Regions from separate parts of the Afifella sp. H1R genome, predicted to be linked through region 1. Evidence: riboswitches for the same ligand, from Rfam matches in the RefSeq annotation. Region 1 holds a riboswitch; each other region holds the start of a gene.
The links. Region 1 has a riboswitch for thiamine pyrophosphate ahead of thiM (hydroxyethylthiazole kinase). Riboswitches for the same ligand answer to the same signal wherever they lie in the genome.

Region 1 (5,896 bases):
TTGGGTCGGGGTCTCGATGACGACCGGTCTTTACGACATCGAGATCGCCCATGTGAGCGTCAAAGGCGTCTATTCGAACACCGTGCCGGTCGACGCCTATCGTGGTGCCGGGCGTCCCGAAGCGGCATTCCTGTTGGAGCGGCTGATCGACGAGGCCGCGCGCGTAGCGGGTCTGGCTCCAGATGAAATCCGGCGGCGCAATTTTATCCGGCCGGAGCAATTGCCGTACGAGACCGTCACCGGACGGCTGTATGATACAGGCGAATTCGCTGGGCACCTGGATCGGGCGCTGGAGGTGTCGGACCACGCCGGTTTCGAGACGCGCGCTGCAGAGAGCAGGGCGCGCGGACGGCTCAGAGGCATCGGGATGGCGAGCTATGTCGAGGCCTGCGCTTTTGCCGGCTCCGAACCGGCGAAAATCGTGCTCGAAGACGACGGCCATGTCGCGCTTTTCATCGGCACGCAGGCGACAGGGCAGGGACACCGCACGGCCTATGCCCAGTTCGTGGCCGAGCGGCTCGGCCTCGATCTCGATCAGATCCGGGTGCATCAGGGCGATACCGATGCGCTGGAAACGGGCGGCGGCACGGGCGGCTCACGCTCCATCCCGCTCGGGGGTCCGTCCGTGCGCATCGCATCGGACAATCTTGCGGAAAAGCTCAAGGATCTGGCGGCCGATGCGCTGGAAGCGGCTGCGGGCGATATCGAGCTTGCCGCCGGAGAGGCGCGGATCGTCGGGACCGACCGGGCGATTTCGTTCGCCGACCTCGCCGCCAAAGCAGGCGACCGCGCCGAAGTGACGGCGATCGGAGAGTTCAAACAGGCGGAAGCGACCTATCCGAACGGCACGCATGTCTGCGAATTGGAGATCGATCCGGAGACGGGCAGCACGCGTATCGATCGCTACACCATCGTCGACGATTTCGGGGTGAGCGTGAATCCGCTGCTGCTCGAGGGTCAGGTGCATGGCGGTGTGGCGCAGAGCATCGGCCAGGTGCTTCTGGAGAACACGGTTTATGACGAAGACGGGCAGCTTCTGACCGCAAGCTTCAGCGATTACGCCATGCCGCGCGCGTGGGACACGGTTTCCTTCCATTTCGAGACGCGCAACGTGCCTTCGACGCACAACGTCCTCGGCATCAAAGGTGCCGGGGAGGCGGGAACGATCGGCGCGACGCCCGCGGTCATGAATGCCGTTGTCGATGCGCTTTATCGAGAGTACGGGATCCGCCATCTCGACCTGCCGGCGACACCGCTGCGGGTGTGGAATGCCATTCAAGCCGCAAAGGCGGCGCTCCCCGAACAACGAGGCTAGGGTGACCAAAGACGAAGCGGACTGCCGGCGTAACGCGCGGCAGAGCCGAGGCGGTGGGCAATCGTGACTACAGCGACCCGCGCCATCATTCTCAAGGTCAGCTCGACCATTGCCTTCGCGCTGATGCTTTCCTGCATCAAGCTCGTCGGCGAGCGTGTGCCGACCGGCGAGATCGTGTTCTTTCGCTCCGCCTTTGCGCTCGTTCCGCTCCTCGGCATGCTCGCCTGGCAGAACAAGCTCAAGGAGGCCGTGCGCACCAAAGATCCCTGGAGCCATGCCCGTCGCGGCCTCATCGGGGTGACCACGATGATGCTGTGGTTTGCCGGCGTCCAGCGCCTGCCTCTGCCCGAGTCCATGGCGATCAGCTACGGCGCGCCTTTGATGATCGTCGTGTTGGGCGCCCTGATCCTGCACGAAACGGTGCGCATCTATCGTTCGACCGCCGTTGCGGTCGGTTTCGTCGGCATCATGATCGTGCTGTGGCCGCGCTTCGATCTTCTCTCAAGCGGTGAACTCGGCGGGCGGGAATTCGTCGGCTCGCTCTGCGCGCTCGGCTCCATGGTGCTGACGGCGGTGGTCGCGATCCTCATCCGCAAGATGACGGCGACGGAATCGACCTCCGCCATCGTCTTCTATTTTTCCGTCACGTGCACGGTCGTGGCGCTTTTCACCATCCCGTTCGGATGGGTCATGCCCGATACGGAAGAGTTGATCCTTCTGACCCTGTGCGGGCTCTTCGGCGGTCTCGGGCAGATCTCCCTGACCGCCGCCTATCGTTATGCCGAGACGTCGACGATCGCGCCTTTCGAGTATGCCTCGATGATCTGGGGCACGATCGCCGGCTATCTGCTCTTCAATGAAATTCCCGGGATCAACGTTGCCGTGGGCGGAGCGGTCGTCATCGCTGCCGGCATCTTCATCATCTACCGCGAGCATCAATTGGGGCTGGAGCGGCGAAAGATGCGCAAATTGTCGACGCCGCAGGGGTGAGGCGGATGAGCCTCAGAACGCCTTGAAGGTGGGAATCGTTTTGGTGTCCTGGATGCCTTCGATGACGTGCACCTTTTCCTGCACGAAGCGGCCGATGTCGTCGTCGGGGCTCAGATAGAACTTTGCCAGAAGGTCGTAATCGCCTGCTGTGGAATAGATTTCAGACGCGATCTCGGCGTCGGCCAGGGCGGTTGCGACCTGGTAGGCCTGGCCGAGCTGGCATTTGATGAGTACGAAAAACGGGGTCATGGCAGTCTCCTTGGCCGGGAGAAAACCGCAACTGTCCGGTCGCGGCAAGGGCCAAGCGGCCGATGCTTGCAAAGCGGTTCCGAGACCACTAGATCGGAAGACGTCTCAGGGGGTGCCGCTGCAATCTGTAGGTGGCTGAGAGGCGATCCGGCCAACCCCTCGAACCTGATCCGGTTAACACCGGCGGAGGGATGGGATGATGCCGAGAGATCCTCGTCGTTCATTTGCTTCCGCTTCGGGCCGGGTCCGAAGTGGGAGAATTTCATGCCTATGACGATCGACGAGGTCTTTGCGGCGCTGACGGATCTGCGGGCGCGCCAGCCTCTCGTCCAAAACATCACCAACTTCGTTTCGATGAGCGTCTCCGCGAATGCGCTTCTCGCCCTCGGCGCGTCGCCCGCGATGGTGCATGCGGAAGAAGAGGTCGGCGATTTCGCCAAGCTCGCGGACGCCCTCGTCGTCAATATCGGCACGTTGTCGCCCGCCTGGCTGCGCGCCATGAAAAAAGCCGCCGAGGCCATGGGGGAGCAGCAGAAGCCCTGGGTGCTCGACCCGGTGGCGACGGGCGCGACGCCATACCGAAGCGAGGCCGCGAACACACTCCTGTCCCTGCGGCCGACGATCGTGCGCGGCAATGCGAGCGAGATCATGAGTCTCGCAGGCGAGGCGGGCGCACTCGGCAGGGGGGTCGATTCTCTTGCCGCCTCCGATCAGGCCGTTGCGGCGGCGAAGGCGCTGGCGCGGACATCGGGAAGTGTCGTTGCCGTGACTGGCGCGACCGATTACGCGACAGATGGCGATGAGGTCGTTTCGGTCACCGGCGGGCATGATCTCATGCCGCGCTCGACCGCCCTCGGCTGTGCGCTTTCCGCCTGTGTCGCCGCATTCTCGGCCGTGCGGCCGCCGCTCGAAGCGGCGATCGCCGGGCTTGCCGTTTATGCCGCTGCCGGCCGGATCGCCGGTGAGCGATGCGGCAACGGGCCTGGCCATCTTCCGGCCGAGCTTTGTGACGCGCTTTTCCGCATGGACAAGGATCTTCTTGCCGCTCATTCCGGTATTGGCGCCGGAAGCGGGGAGGCGAAATGATGCGTCATCCGTTCGATCTTTCGCTCTACCTCGTCACCGATCCGAAGCTTTGCGGTCCGCGCAATTTTTTCGAGACCGTCGCTGCGGCCGTCAAAGGTGGCGTGACGCTGGTGCAGCTGCGCGACCCCGACGCCGGCACGCGCGAACTCGTTGCCATTGCGCGTCGCCTGAAGGCGCTGTTGGAGCCCATGGGCGTGCCTCTCATCGTCAATGACCGCATCGATGTGGCGCTCGCGGCCGAGGCTGACGGCGTGCATCTCGGCCAGAGCGATATGGACGGCGCGGATGCAAGGCGGCTGATCGGCGAGGAACGCATCCTCGGCATTTCCGTCGGCAGTGTGACCGAGCACGAGGCGTCCCGGGACGCTCTTTCTGGCGCCGATTATATCGGGGTCGGGCCGGTCTATACCACGGCCACCAAGCCCAATGCCGGTGCGGCGATCGGCCTGGAGGGGCTTGCCACGGTCACGAGGGATGTCGGGCTTCGATCCGTTGCCATCGGGGGCATCGGCGCTTCCAATGCCGCTGAATGCATCGCTGCCGGGGCCGAGGGCGTTGCCGTCGTGTCCGCCATCATGGGGGCGGACGATCCACAAGCCGCCGCCCAGGCGCTTCTTGAAGAAATTCGTACAGCGAAGGACACACAATGACGGCCATCGCACTTTCGATTGCAGGCACAGACCCGACCAGCGGCGCCGGCATCCAGGCCGACCTCAAGACTTTCTCCGCCCTTGGCGTCTATGGCGCGACGGTGATCACGGCGCTGGTCGCCCAGAACACGTGCGGTGTGAGGGCCATTCACGACGTGCCCGCGGATTTCGTGGCGGCCGAGATGGATGCGGTCTTCTCCGACCTCGCCGTCGGTGCGACCAAAATCGGCATGCTCTCGAAGCCGGAGGTCATCGAGACCGTGGCGGAGGGGCTGACGCGGTGGGAGCCCGGTCCCGTCGTCCTCGACCCGGTGATGGTGGCGGCCTCCGGCGATCCGCTCATTGCCGATGAGGCCGTGACGAGCCTGCGCGAGAGACTTTTCCCGCTTTCCGCCGTGATCACGCCCAATCTGATGGAAGCGGCCCGCCTGCTCGACGAGGAGCCTGCGGACAATTCCGACACCATGCTGCGCCAGGCGCAGGCGCTTGCCGATTTCGGCGCCGGGGCGGTCCTTCTCAAAGGCGGGCATGGCAACGGCGATGAAGCCGCGGACCTGTTGTGGTTCGAAGGCGAGGCCCATTGGTTCAGCGCGCCGCGCATCGACACCAAGAATACACACGGTACCGGCTGCACGCTGTCCTCGGCGATTGCGGCGGGGCTTGCCAACGGGCTCGGCCTGCCGGAGGCGGTCGATGCCGCCAAAGCTTATGTCCACAACGCCATCGTCAATGCGGACCTCCTGGAGATCGGCAAGGGGCATGGACCGGTTCACCATTTCTACCGGCAGTGGAGGAATGGATGAGCTCCGGCCACAGCCTCAGCCGGCGCGGCCTTCTCACCGGAGGGGCGGCGGTCGCAGGTGCTGGCGCACTTGCCCGACCGGCAGTCGCCCAAAGCCGCATCGAATGGTCGATGGTCACGTCGTGGCCGAAGAACCTGCCGGGTCCCGGCGTTTCGGCGGAACGGATCGCACGCGATATCGAGACCGCGTCCGGCGGGCGCATGGTCGTGCAGGTGCATGCGGCAGGTGAGATCGTCCCGGCTCTTGCCGTGTTCGATGCGGTGTCGGAAGGGACAGCCGAGATGGCGCATACCGCCTCTCTGTTCTGGGCCGGCAAGGCGAAGGTCGCTCCCGTCTTCACCGCGGCGCCTTTCGGCCTGACCCCTCTGGAGCATATTACCTGGATCGACCATGGCGGCGGTCAGGAGCTGTGGGACGAGCTTTATCGCCCGTTCGGGGTGAAGCCGTTCATGGCCGGAAACACCGGCTTTCAGATGGGCGGCTGGTATCGCGGCGAGATCGCCTCGCTCGACGATTTCAAAGGCCTCAAGATTCGCATGCCGGGCCTCGGCGGTGAGGTCGCGCGCCGGCTCGGGGCAACGCCCGTTTCGCTGCCGGCATCGGAGATTTTGCCGGCACTCCAGTCGGGGACGATCGACGCGACGGAGTTTTTGGGGCCCTGGTCCGATCTCGCCATGGGATTCTGGCAGGTCGCGAAGAACTATTACTGGCCGGGCTTCCACGAGCCGAACGGAACCGGCGAGGGCCTCGTCTCGATCTCCGCGTGGGAGAAGCTGCCGGACGATCTCAAGGCGATCGTGCGT
Region 2 (5,896 bases), 990 kb from region 1:
CTCGGGCGCGAGGCGTCGCAGCGCTATATCCTCTATCATGCGCTCAGCGCAGCCGTCGTGCCCGCCCTGGTCATCGGCGTGATGACCGCCGTGCCCTGGGAGATCTTTCTCAAGTCGGCCTCTCTCTTCGTCCCGGTGAACTTTGTAGCTGTCCTCCTGATGGGCCAACTCGTCATTCGCGAATACCAGCGGCGCTGGGCGATGGCCGCAAACAACGAAGCGCAAGCGCGCTTGCAGGCGACCGCCAACAATGCCCCGGGGGTCTTATTTCAGATCGCGCGGAGCCAGGATGGCCAGCTGGACCTGCGCTATATCTCCGATGGTGCGAGGCGCATCCTCGACATGGACCCGGAGGATTTCGTCCAGGATCCGACCAAACTCACTCGGCTGATTTCCCGCCAAGACGGCGAAAAGTTACGCCTCGTTTTGGAGGATTCGGCAGAGACCCTGGAGCCCTGGGCTTTCGAGGCGCAATGCATGCATCCCAGAGGCCGGATCCTTTGGGTGCGCGCTGTGGCAGAACCGCGGGGCTACGGGGATGACGAGATCGTCTGGGACGGCTTTGCCTATGATATCAGCGACCAGAAGCGCTCCGAGCGGATGAAGAACGACTTCATCTCCACGGTGAGCCACGAATTGCGCACCCCTTTGACCGCGATCCACGGCGCGCTGGGGCTCGTCGCTGCAGGAGGAGCAGGTCAACTCAGCGCAAAAGGCAACAGCCTCGTTTCGATCGCCTATGCCAACAGCGCAAGACTGGTGCGTCTCATCAACGACATTCTGGATATCGAGCGGATCGAATCCGGAAGGATGCACTTCGACATTCGACCTCTCGCGATCCGCCCCCTCCTCGAAGCGGCCGTCGAGGCGCTGTGCGCTTACGCAGCGGAGCTTGAAGTCTCGATCGAGATCGAAGAGACCGCTCCCGGTCTCGTCTGTCTGGCCGATCAGGATCGTCTCAGCCAAGCCTTCGTCAATCTGATCTCCAATGCGGTAAAATTCTCCCCGTCAGGAGGCACCGTTCGCATACGCATTGCACAGCGAGCAGGCCGAGCCCGCATCTACGTGAGCGACGAGGGGCCGGGCATCCCGCAGGAATTCCACACCCGCATCTTCACAAAGTTCGAACGGGCCAACTTCTCCGACAACCAGAAGGTTGGTGGCACCGGTCTCGGCCTTTCAATCACCAAGGCGATCATCGAGCACCTCAACGGCGAGATCGACTTCCGCAGCACAGAGGGCGGCGGGACGATTTTCTTCGTTGACCTGCCGAGTTTTCCTGCGATGCACCAGCTTGCTGCAGAACGCGACAGCCGCAAGCTCGCAAGCGCCTGAATATCGTCTTCCCGCCACCAATTGATAGACAAGCCGCATGGCGAAAACGTCTCCGCTGAGACGCTCTAATCACGCCACCAAATCGGTTTGCAGGCCCGCCGCTCCCCCGAACCGAATCTGAGGCGAAGGGGAAGGTGCCGAGCCCCAACTCCCGCACGCCGTTGGCAAATTCCTCGATATCCATCCGCGCCTTCCCGCTTCGCCGACGTCACATGGGTCATCGGCGCCAGCACATCGGGGAGGTTATGGATCGGGTGCTCGTCATTGGTGGGAACCTTCGTCGTTTAGATCGAGGTCGCCAAGGCCCGGATCATCGCTCGATGCTTGTCGGGCCGGCGCATTTCCACTAGGTCTGAAGACGCTCACACGGGGTGCCCATACGGGCTGAGAGGCTTATCCGCCAACCCGCTGAACCTGATCCGGCTCGCACCGGCGGAGGGATGGAGAGCTTTCGTTGCCGCGAATGCGCCCCTTCCCGCTTTCAAACGACAAGGAGGCGCCCTTGGGCTCGCTGCAATCCCCTTCCATCTTCATAGCATCAGCCGTCGCCGCACTGTTCTTCGGCGCAATCGCACCCGCCGCAGCGCAGGAGGAGAAGCCCTCGCTGACGGTCTACACCTATGAGAGCTTCGTTGCCGATTATGGGCCGGGGCCGCAGATCAAGGCCGGTTTTGAGGCGGTTTGTGGCTGCACGGTGAAATGGGTCGGGCTGGAGGACGGCGTTGCGATCCTCAACCGTTTGAAGCTCGAAGGTGCTTCGACATCGGCGGAGGTCGTGGTCGGGCTCGACACCAACCTGACCGCTGAGGCCAGGGCGACAGGGCTCTTCGCACCGCATGGCACCGACACATCTGCGGTCGACGTGCCCGGTGGCTTTTCCGATCCAGTTTTCGTGCCCTATGATTATGGCTGGTTCGCCGTCGTCTACGACAGTGAGGCGATCGATGCCCCTCCGCAAAGCCTGGAGGAGCTGGTCAGCGGCGATCCGGAGGAGAAGATCGCCATCCAAGATCCTCGCAGCTCGACACCGGGTCTCGGGCTGCTTTTGTGGATGAAGAAAGTCTATGGCGACAGCGCCGAAGCGAAATGGCGAGAGTTCTCCGAGCGTACCCTGACAGTGACGCCGGGCTGGAGCGAAGCCTATGGGCTCTTGACGAGCGGCGAAGTCCCGATGGTGCTGAGCTATACCACCTCGCCCGCCTATCACCTGATCGAGGAGGAGAGCGACCGCTACCGCGCGGCAGCCTTCGATGAGGGCCATTACATCCAAATCGAGGTCGCCGGCCGCATCGCAAGCTCCGAGCACCCAGATCTCGCCCGCGACTTCCTCGCTTATCTGATCTCGCCCGCGGCGCAGGACGCGTTGCCGACCACCAACTGGATGCTGCCGGCCGCAGCGACCGCCTCGCCGTTGCCCGCCGCCTTTGAGCAGCTGGTGACCCCGGATAAGACCCTGTCTTTCGATCCCCAAACGGTAGCCGACAGCCGACGCGCCTGGACGCAGGAATGGCTGCAGGCGCTCGGTCGCTGAGGCTCTCCGCGCGTCCGATGACAGGTTCGACAGATCGACGTTGGCGTGTCGCGGCAGGACTTGCCGCCGTTGCCGCGCTCGCCGTGTTTTTGGGCGGCGCATGTTTCGCCTTGCTCGCCCAAGCCGATGCGGCGCCGGACCTGCTTGCCTTGGCATCGGACCGCTATTTGCGGGGGGTGGTGCTGTTCACGCTGGAACAGGCGGCCCTTTCCACCCTCCTTGCAGTGGCCGGTGCCCTGCCGCTTGCAGTGGCCCTCCACAGGGCTCGGTTTCCCGGCCGCGGCCTCGTCCTGCGTCTGTTCCTCCTACCGCAAGCCCTGCCGGTGCTGGTCGGCGCCTTGGCGATCATCGCGGTGTGGGGCCGCAACGGCGTCGTCTCGGATCTGGCCGCCACCCTCGGATTCGATCGCCTCAACGTCTATGGGCTGTCCGGCATCCTGATCGCCCACACCTTCTTCAACCTGCCGCTCGCCGCCCGGCTGATGGTCGCTGCTCTCGACGGCGTGCCGGCAGAAAGCTGGAAGCTCGCCGGGCATCTTTCTCTCACGCCCCTCACCACCTTCCGCGTCCTCGAATGGCCGGCAATCCGCACCGCTCTGCCGGGCGCGACGAGCCTCATCTTCATGCTCTGCGTCACCAGTTTCACGCTGGTCCTGACATTGGGTGGCGGGCCGGGCGCCACCACCCTGGAAGTCGCGATCTATCAGGCCCTGCGCTACGATTTTAATCCGGGCCTCGCGGTTTTCCTGGCGTTGATACAGATTGTGCTGACCGGCCTTGCGGTCGCCGTCACGCTGCGGCTCGGCCAGACAACGCCCGGCGGCTTTACACTCGGGCGGCGGGCACGGCGCTACGACCCTCACCAGGGCTTCGTTCGCGCGCTCGATCTCGCGGTTCTGACCGTGGGGATCGCCTTCGTCCTCTCGCCGTTCATCGCCACGATCGTTGCCGGTCTGCGCTCCGATCTGATCGCACTGCTGGCCGATCCAAACGTCCAGCGGGCCGCGATGACAAGCGGCGTCGTGGCGTTCGCGGTGGCGACACTCGCGCTCTTGCTCGCCGCGCCTCTCCTCTTGGCGCGACAGGCATTGGAAAGTTCTCCCTCTTCGAGGGGTCGCGCAGCCTGGCGCGGGCTCTTCGAGCTGTCGGGCAGTCTCGTGCTCGTGGTGCCGCCGATCGTCATCGGCGCCGGCTGGTTTCTTCTGCTGCGCCAGGTGACGGACGTTTTCGCGGCGGCACCCGTCGTCGTTGTCGCCACCAATGCCGTGATGGCGACGCCGTTTATCGTGCGTATTCTCGCACCGGCGCTTGCCGCCTCGGCACAGCGACACGATCGCCTTGCCGAGAGCCTCGGCCTCTTCGGGCTGGCGCGGCTGCGCCACGTCGAATGGCCCGCGCTGAAAGCGCCGCTGGCCCTTTCCTTCGCCTTTGCGCTCGCCCTGTCCCTCGGAGATCTTGGTGCGGTGGCGCTTTTTGGCAGCCAGGATTTCGTCACCCTGCCCTATCTGCTCCTGCAGCGCATGGGCAGCTATCGCACCGCCGACGCAGCCGGGCTGGCGCTGCTGCTCGGGGTCTTGTGTCTCACCCTGATGGCACTCGCGGAGCGCGGGTTTCGCCGGGAGGAAGGCCGATGAGCGCCCTGCCCGCCCTCGTCTTGGACGGCCTAAAATACACCTATGAAAGCGCCCCGATGCGCTTCGACCTCACGGTCGCGCCTGGCGAATGGCTGGCGATCATCGGCCAAAGCGGTGCCGGCAAATCGACCCTCCTCGACATCATCGCCGGCTTTCTGATGCCCGAGCGCGGCCGGGTGACGATCTCCGGCGCCGACATGACGGGCGTGCCCCCCTCGCAACGCCCGCTCAGTTTCGTGTTTCAGGAGAACAATCTCTTTGCCCACCTGAGCGCCGTGCAGAATGTGGGGCTCGGAATTTCCCCGAGATTGCGGCTGGGCCCGGCCGAGCGGCAGCGGGCGGCTGAAGCGCTGGAGGCCGTCGGCCTTGTGGGCTTCGAAGACCGCAGGCCGGGGGAGATGTCCGGCGGCGAACGCCAGAGGGTCGCGCTTGCGCGCGCCTTTGTCCGCCAGCGCCCTCTGCTCCTGCTGGACGAGCCGTTTGCCGCGCTCGGTCCCGCCCTGCGCAGCGAAATGCTGGCGTTGTTGCGCGATCTACAGCGTCGGGCCGGAACGATGACGGTGCTGATGGTGACGCATCATCCGGAGGATGCCCTGGGCTTCGCCGACAACGTCGCCTTCCTCGACAAGGGGCGTTTCGTCACCGTTGGGCCGACCGAGGAAACCCTCTCAGCCTCGGGCATTGCCGCGGTAGAGAGCTATCTCGGAACGCGCGCCCTCTCTTAAACGCGGTATCCGGCAATACGGCGTCAGGCCAGGCAGATTTGTGTCGGCGCCGCAAACGAGATGCGGCAAAACGAAGAGAACTCGGTGCTTTTTCTTTGGATGGCAGCGAACGCTGCCTATACGCATTTTGCCCTCTCTTGCGTTTGCCTCCGCATTCGTCGAATACTTGCGCCCCGCAAAACACGAGACGCCATACCAATCATATCAGGCGCAATCAGGCGACTGCTCTAGTCGCATCTCTAAATACACAAGGAGAACACAAGAAACTCGAATCGGACGATGCGCTTAAACAAGCCGAATACAAAGAACGGCGCAGGTGCATCGAAACCCCATGGGAGGAAACTTGGGATGTCCGAGACTTGTCCGCACGTCGATGTGGTTCACTCTGCGATCGCGGCCGGGGCCGCCGCGCAATCGCCGATGGTCGCGTCCTGGAGCCGCTCGGCGCGTCTCTATGGGCTCGACCCGGCCAACAGGCACCCGCCTCACCGGCTGACGGCGAGCGAATTCGCCCTGGTGCGCGAGCGGATGGAGCCATGGATTCGCGCCGCCGAAGCCAGTCTTGATCAGCTCTTCAGCGCTGTCGGCGCGGCGGGGTGTTGCGTGCTCCTTGCCGACAGCGACGGCGTGCCGGTCGAGCGTCGCGGCGAGGCCGGCGACGATGCCATCTT
Region 3 (5,896 bases), 780 kb from region 1:
CGCGCCCGTGCCGAATGTGACGTCCGAGGGCAAAGACGATTACCCGCAGGACGCCCGGATCGAGGGCGCCGGTGTCGAGGACGAAACGCCTTCTGCCCGCAAGTCGCGTTGGAAGAAGGAAAAGAAAGCCAAGGGCGAGGCCAGAGACGAGGCCGTTGCGGCACCGCGCCATGACGATGGCTCAGAGAAGGTGCGGACATCGCGCGCGCCGGCGCTGATCGCGACCGTTCTGGTTCTGTTGATCGCGCTCGGCATCGGAGCGGTCGTCTATTCGCAATGGGATACGATCGTCACCGCGTATGACGATATCTCCGGCCAGGTTTCCTCCGACGAGACGGCACAGGGAACGGCTCCGGGGAAAGCCGAGGACAACACCTCCTCGTCGCCTTTGACGGGCCTCATCGAGAGCCAGGGCGAACGCGTGGAAGGCAAGGACGAGGATCGTCTCCTCTCCGGGCCGGAAGCCGAGACGCCCGATACCGGACCTTCCACGAGCCAGGAAGAGCCGATGGATGCGCCACTCGACGGTGCGCCGAGCGATGAAGGTCTGCCGGACGACACGGGCGAATCAGATGGCGCTGGTCTGCCGGCCGACGAGACGCAGCCGGGCACGCCGGACGAGCTCTCCGAGACGGCGCCCTCCAACGACAATGCCGCGGGACAGGCCGCGAGCGGTTCGCTCGTCGGGCAAAGGGCGATCTTCTACGAGCAGGGCGAAGACGGTGCCGCCGGCAAGGCGGTGAACGGCGCCGTGTCGTGGTCGACGGTTCAGCGCGGGGACGGAGGTGCCGCCATTCAGGCGAAGATCGACGTGCCGGAACGGGATGCCGAGGTGACGATCACCATCTCCAAGAACAATGACGTCGCCTTGCCCGCGAGCCATCTCATCGAGATCGCCTTCACAGGTTCGCTCGACGACACGGTGGCTGTGCAGCGGGTGCCGGCCTTGGTGATGAAGCCCAACGAGCAGGCGCGCGGACAGCCGCTTGCAGGCGCTGCCGTCGACGTGACCGGGGATCTCTACTGGATCGCGCTTTCCGACACACCCGATCAGGTGGAGCGCAATCTGGAACTTCTGCGCAGTGGTTCCTGGTTCGACCTGCCGATCCTGTTCGAGGGCGGCAAGCGGGCCCTGATCACCTTCGAGAAGGGTATTCCGGGCGACAAGGTGTTTGAGAATGTGATGCAGAGCTGGGGCGATTCCTGATCGCCCCAGCCTGACTGGCTTTTACCGAACGGGCCTTTACCGAACGGCCTGGGCGTAGCTTTCCAGCTCCGGTACGGTCTCGATCAGTCCCTGATCCTTCATGAATTCCGCGAACCGCTGATAGCGGCCGGCGTCGAAGGCGCCGGGGCTTTTCGAAAAGCGGCCGACCGTATCCATGAAGGCGCGGCGATTGAGCTCGTCGCCGAGATCGGGATGCGCCTTCGTGAAGATCTCAAGCGCTTCCTCGGGATGGTTCGTGAGATAGAGCGTGGCGTGTTCGATCGCCTTCAGAAAGCGCGGCAGCCGGTCGTCGTCGAGCTTGTCTGAGCGCGCGATGAAGATGAGCTCGTCATAAGGCGGCACGCCGTGCTCCTCGGGATAGAAAGCGCGGCCGGGCTTGCCTTCGATGTCGAGCTGATTGAGCTCGACATTGCGGAATGCGCCGATGACGGCGTCGACGCGGCCTGCAAGAAGGGCCGGTGAGAGTGCGAAGTTGACGTTGACGAGATCGACGTCGTCGAGTGTCACGCCGCTTTCTCCGAGCATCATCTTCAGAAGCACATCCTCGAAGCCTCCAACCGAGAAGCCGACCGTCTTCCCCTTGAGGTCGGCGAGCGTCGTCACATCGCTGCCTTCCAGAACCACGAGCGAGTTGAGCGGCGTCTCGACGAGCGTTCCGAAGCGCGCCAGCGGCAATCCCTCGGCAACCTGGAGATAGAGGTTGGGCTGATAGGAGATCGCGACATCGCCTTCACCTGCCGCAACGAGGCGGGGTGGGGCGCTCGGGTCGGCCGGCGGGATCATTTCCACATCGAGGTCTTCCTCGGCGAAATAGCCCTTTTCCTGCGCGACGACGAGCGGCGCGTGGTCGGGGTTCACGAACCAATCGAGCAGCACGGTCAGGTGGTCCGCGGCTGCGGCGGGCGATGCCGTCAAGATGAGCGCCAGAAGCATCAGGCGCAGGCGGTCGAGCATGGTCATTTCCTCTCTTTTCGGATCATGTCGGGGTTTCGGAGATCGTCTCAGGCGATGCTCGCTTCTCCCGGCACCCAGCCGAGGAGGCGGCGCAGGACGAGATCGATCAGGGCGCGCAGCAGGATCGCCATGGCGGCGAGCAGGAAGAGGCCGACGAAGACGCGGTCGGTCTGCATGCGGGCATTGGCCTGCAGCATGACGAAGCCGAGGCCCGCGGATGCGCCGACCCATTCGCCGACCACGGCCCCGATCGGGGCGATCGCGGCGGCGACCCGCAGACCGGAGGCGAGGGCCGGCAGGGCGGCAGGGATACGGATGTAGCGGAAAGTGTCGCGACGCGAGGCACGGTTGAGCCTTGCGAGATCGAGAAGGCCCGGATCCGTGCGCTTCAAGCCGTCGGCAAAAGAGGTCGCGACCGGAAAATAGATGATGAGACCGGCCATCACGACCTTGGACGCCATGCCGAAACCGAACCAGATGACGAGAAGCGGCGCGATGGCGAAGACCGGAAGCGCCTGGCTTGCTGCCAAAAGCGGCATAGCGAGCCTTTCAAGTGCCGGCGACGCGACGACCAGGATCGCAGTCAGGGCTCCGACCAGCGCTCCGACGACGAGCCCGACCACGATCTCCGTCGCGGTGACGGCGGCGTTGCCGAGATAGTAAACGGGAAGGGCGGAGAAGGCCGCCACGAGATCGCTCGGCGCCGGCAGGATGAAGCGCGGCACGCCGGTTGCGCGCACGAGCCCTTCCCACAAGGCCAGGAGCGCGATCGCGATCGATAACCGGATTGCGAGAATAGCCAGCACGCGCCCCTTTCATGGCAGAGATCATGCGTGCTGGAGAGACTGAGGCCCGTCCCTTCGCCGGCATGATCCGGATCAGGTTCAAAGGGTTCGGCCGCCATCACGGCCATCTCAGCGCGGTTTGTCCGCACACCCCTCGGAAACGCCCACCATAACTTTCCGGCCGAGCCTTGCAAGCCGTCTCACGGCGCCGCTGGGGCGCGTTTGCGATCTCATCCGTGGTCCCGATGCGTGACAAGTTTGTCGCAGAGGGATAGAGGCGGGGAAATGCGTGTCCTCTTTGCCCCTTTTCGTTGGCTTTTCGATCAACCCTATCTGCTCTTGACGCTCACCTCGCTCTTCTGGGCCGGCAATGCGGTGGTCGCGCGGGCGGTGATCGATGATTTCTCACCGATCCTTTTCGCGCAGCTGCGCTGGGGTGGGGCGGCGCTGTTGATCCTGCCTTTCGCCATGAAGGCCCTGCGCGCGGACTGGCCCGTGATCCAACGTCATCTCGGCGTGCTGACGCTGATGGCTTTGTGCGGCATCACGCTCTTCAACACGCTTCTCTACTGGGCTCTCGAATATACGACGGCGCTCAACGTCGTGCTTCTGCAGGCGACGACGCCGCTTGCCATCGCCTTCGTCGTTTTTATGCTCTTCCGCGAGCGGCTCACCTTCGGCCAGCTTGCCGGGATCGTCGTCTCCCTCATCGGCGTCGTGGTCATCGTCTCGCGCGGGCAATTGCAGGTGCTGGCGCATCTGCGGCTCAATCCGGGCGACGTGATCATGCTGGTCGACGTCGTCATCTATGCCACCTACTCCGCGCTTTTGAAGCGGCGGCCGCCTCTTCACTGGCTGAGCTTTCTGGCGATCACCATCGGGTGGGGCGCCATCATGCTCCTGCCGGCAAGCGCGCTCGATCTTTTGCACGGCGGCCATATCGACATCAATGCAGCGAGCCTTGCCGCGCTCTTCTACGTCGCCGTTTTTCCCTCAGTGCTCGCCTATATCTGCTTCAACCGGGGCGTCGATCTCATCGGTCCGAACAGGGCGGGGCCCTTCTTCCATCTGGTGCCGTTCTTCGGGGCCATTCTCGCTGTCTTCGCCCTTGGCGAGACTTTTACCTACGCCCACGCTTTCGGCGGCGTGTGCATTCTCGGCGGCGTCTTCCTGGCGAGCCGGAGGCAGCGCCTCAAGAATCGGGTGGAGCCGGAGAGAAGCCTCTCTTAGGGCTCGTCACATGGACGCCAAAACCCTCCCCACATCTGCACGCGCCGCGTCAGCCGAGGCCTCTCTCGATCTCGGCAGCCTGACGCTTCTCGTCCTTCTGTCGCTCCTCTGGGGCGGCTCGTTCCTGTTCATGCGCGTCGCGGGCGCGGAGGTGCCGGTCTTCACGCTCGTGCTTTTGCGCGTCGGCATCGCGGCTGCGGCACTCTGGGTTGTCATCATCGCTTCGGGGCGGCGCCTGCCGAGCCGGGGTGGGATTTATCTGCGCGCGCTTTTGATGGGTTTTCTCAACAACGCCGTGCCGTTTTCGCTGATCACCTTCGCGACCGTGGAAATCGGTGCGGGCGCGGCCTCCATCCTCAATGCGACGACGCCGATCTTCACCGTTCTCATCGCGCATGTTCTGACGGCGGACGAGAAGATGACGACGAACAAGGTCACGGGCGTCGTTCTCGGTTTTCTGGGTGTTGCCGTGATGATCGGCCTACCGGCCCTGCGCGGGCTGACGGCCGATTTTCTGGCCGTTCTGGCGATGCTTGCCGCGGCGACGTCTTATGGGTTTTCGGCGGTCGTCGGAAAGGGATTTCGGGCGACCGATCCCGTCGTGGCGGCGGCGATGCAGCTTTCCGCATCGACCCTTTTGATGGTTCCGGTCGCATTCCTCATCGACCGGCCCTTCGCCACGGCAATGCCCGGCATGGCCGCGATCCTTTCGATCCTCGGCCTGGCACTTCTGTCCACGTCCTTAGCTTATGTGCTGTTTTTCCGGATTCTGGCGCGCGCCGGCGGCACGAACGCGATGCTCGTCACGCTTCTCGTGCCGGTGAGCGCGGTGACGCTCGGCGTCGTGCTGCTCGGAGAAAGCCTGTCGGCGGGGCAGTTCGCCGGCATGGCCATGATCGGCGCAGGGCTCGTCGTCATGGACGGACGGGCCCTGCGGCGATTGCGGGGCGGCTAGAGCGTCCCATCCCTTGAGGGACAGATTTCTCTGTTTCGTCTCGGGAGGGTGCGCCGCCTCAGGCGTCGGCGAGGAGGCGCTGCTGGGCGCCGCGGTCGCGTTCCTTGGAGGCGCGGATCATCGCCTTCTGCACCTTTTCGAAGGCCCGGACCTCGAGCTGGCGCACACGCTCGCGCGAGACGCCGAACTCGCCCGAGAGCTCTTCCAGCGTCAGCGGCTCGTCGGAGAGACGACGCGCCTCGAAGATCCGCCGTTCGCGCTCGTCGAGCACCTCGATCGCGTCCTTCAGCATGGCGCGGCGCTGCTCGAGCTCATCCTGGGCGATGAGGTTCGTCTCCTGACTCTCCGTCTCATCGTCGGACAGCCAGTCCTGCCATTCGCCGCCTTCGCCCTCATTGGCGCGGATCGGCGCGTTGAGCGAGGCATCGCCGGACAGCCGCCGGTTCATGGAGATGACCTCCTCCTCGCTCACATTGAGCCGCTTGGCGATCGTCGCCACCTGCTCGGGCTTCAGGTCGCCTTCTTCCAGCGCCGAAATCTGGCTCTTGGCCTTGCGCAGGTTGAAGAAGAGCCGCTTCTGATTGGCCGTCGTGCCCATTTTCACGAGCGACCAGGAGCGCAGGATATATTCCTGGATCGCGGCGCGGATCCACCACATCGCATAGGTGGCGAGACGGAAGCCCTTGTCCGGATCGAAGCGCTTGACGGCCTGCATGAGGCCGACATTGCCTTCCGAAATGACCT

Region 2: another riboswitch for thiamine pyrophosphate. It lies ahead of thiB (thiamine ABC transporter substrate binding subunit); the one in region 1 lies ahead of thiM (hydroxyethylthiazole kinase).
Region 3: another riboswitch for thiamine pyrophosphate. It lies ahead of L0F51_RS09710 (ABC transporter permease); the one in region 1 lies ahead of thiM (hydroxyethylthiazole kinase).

The regions. Positions count from the first base shown of each region.
Region 1 covers NZ_JAKEDY010000001.1:1,280,666-1,286,561, reverse strand. Annotated here, with positions in the region: gene L0F51_RS06140 (xanthine dehydrogenase family protein molybdopterin-binding subunit) at 1-1,315, shown strand, start outside; gene L0F51_RS20130 (DMT family transporter) at 1,379-2,305, shown strand; gene L0F51_RS06130 (Lrp/AsnC ligand binding domain-containing protein) at 2,318-2,554, opposite strand; TPP riboswitch at 2,653-2,763, shown strand; gene thiM (hydroxyethylthiazole kinase) at 2,819-3,640, shown strand; gene thiE (thiamine phosphate synthase) at 3,637-4,290, shown strand; gene thiD (bifunctional hydroxymethylpyrimidine kinase/phosphomethylpyrimidine kinase) at 4,287-5,093, shown strand; gene L0F51_RS06110 (TRAP transporter substrate-binding protein) at 5,090-5,896, shown strand, end outside.
Region 2 covers NZ_JAKEDY010000001.1:290,446-296,341, reverse strand. Annotated here, with positions in the region: gene L0F51_RS01405 (ATP-binding protein) at 1-1,335, shown strand, start outside; TPP riboswitch at 1,692-1,793, shown strand; gene thiB (thiamine ABC transporter substrate binding subunit) at 1,799-2,866, shown strand; gene thiP (thiamine/thiamine pyrophosphate ABC transporter permease) at 2,884-4,500, shown strand; gene thiQ (thiamine ABC transporter ATP-binding protein) at 4,497-5,225, shown strand; gene L0F51_RS01385 (GAF domain-containing protein) at 5,574-5,896, shown strand, end outside.
Region 3 covers NZ_JAKEDY010000001.1:2,056,728-2,062,623, reverse strand. Annotated here, with positions in the region: gene L0F51_RS09720 (hypothetical protein) at 1-1,207, shown strand, start outside; gene L0F51_RS09715 (ABC transporter substrate-binding protein) at 1,244-2,182, opposite strand; gene L0F51_RS09710 (ABC transporter permease) at 2,230-2,988, opposite strand; TPP riboswitch at 3,021-3,132, opposite strand; gene L0F51_RS09705 (DMT family transporter) at 3,253-4,197, shown strand; gene L0F51_RS09700 (DMT family transporter) at 4,208-5,152, shown strand; gene rpoH (RNA polymerase sigma factor RpoH) at 5,211-5,896, opposite strand, start outside.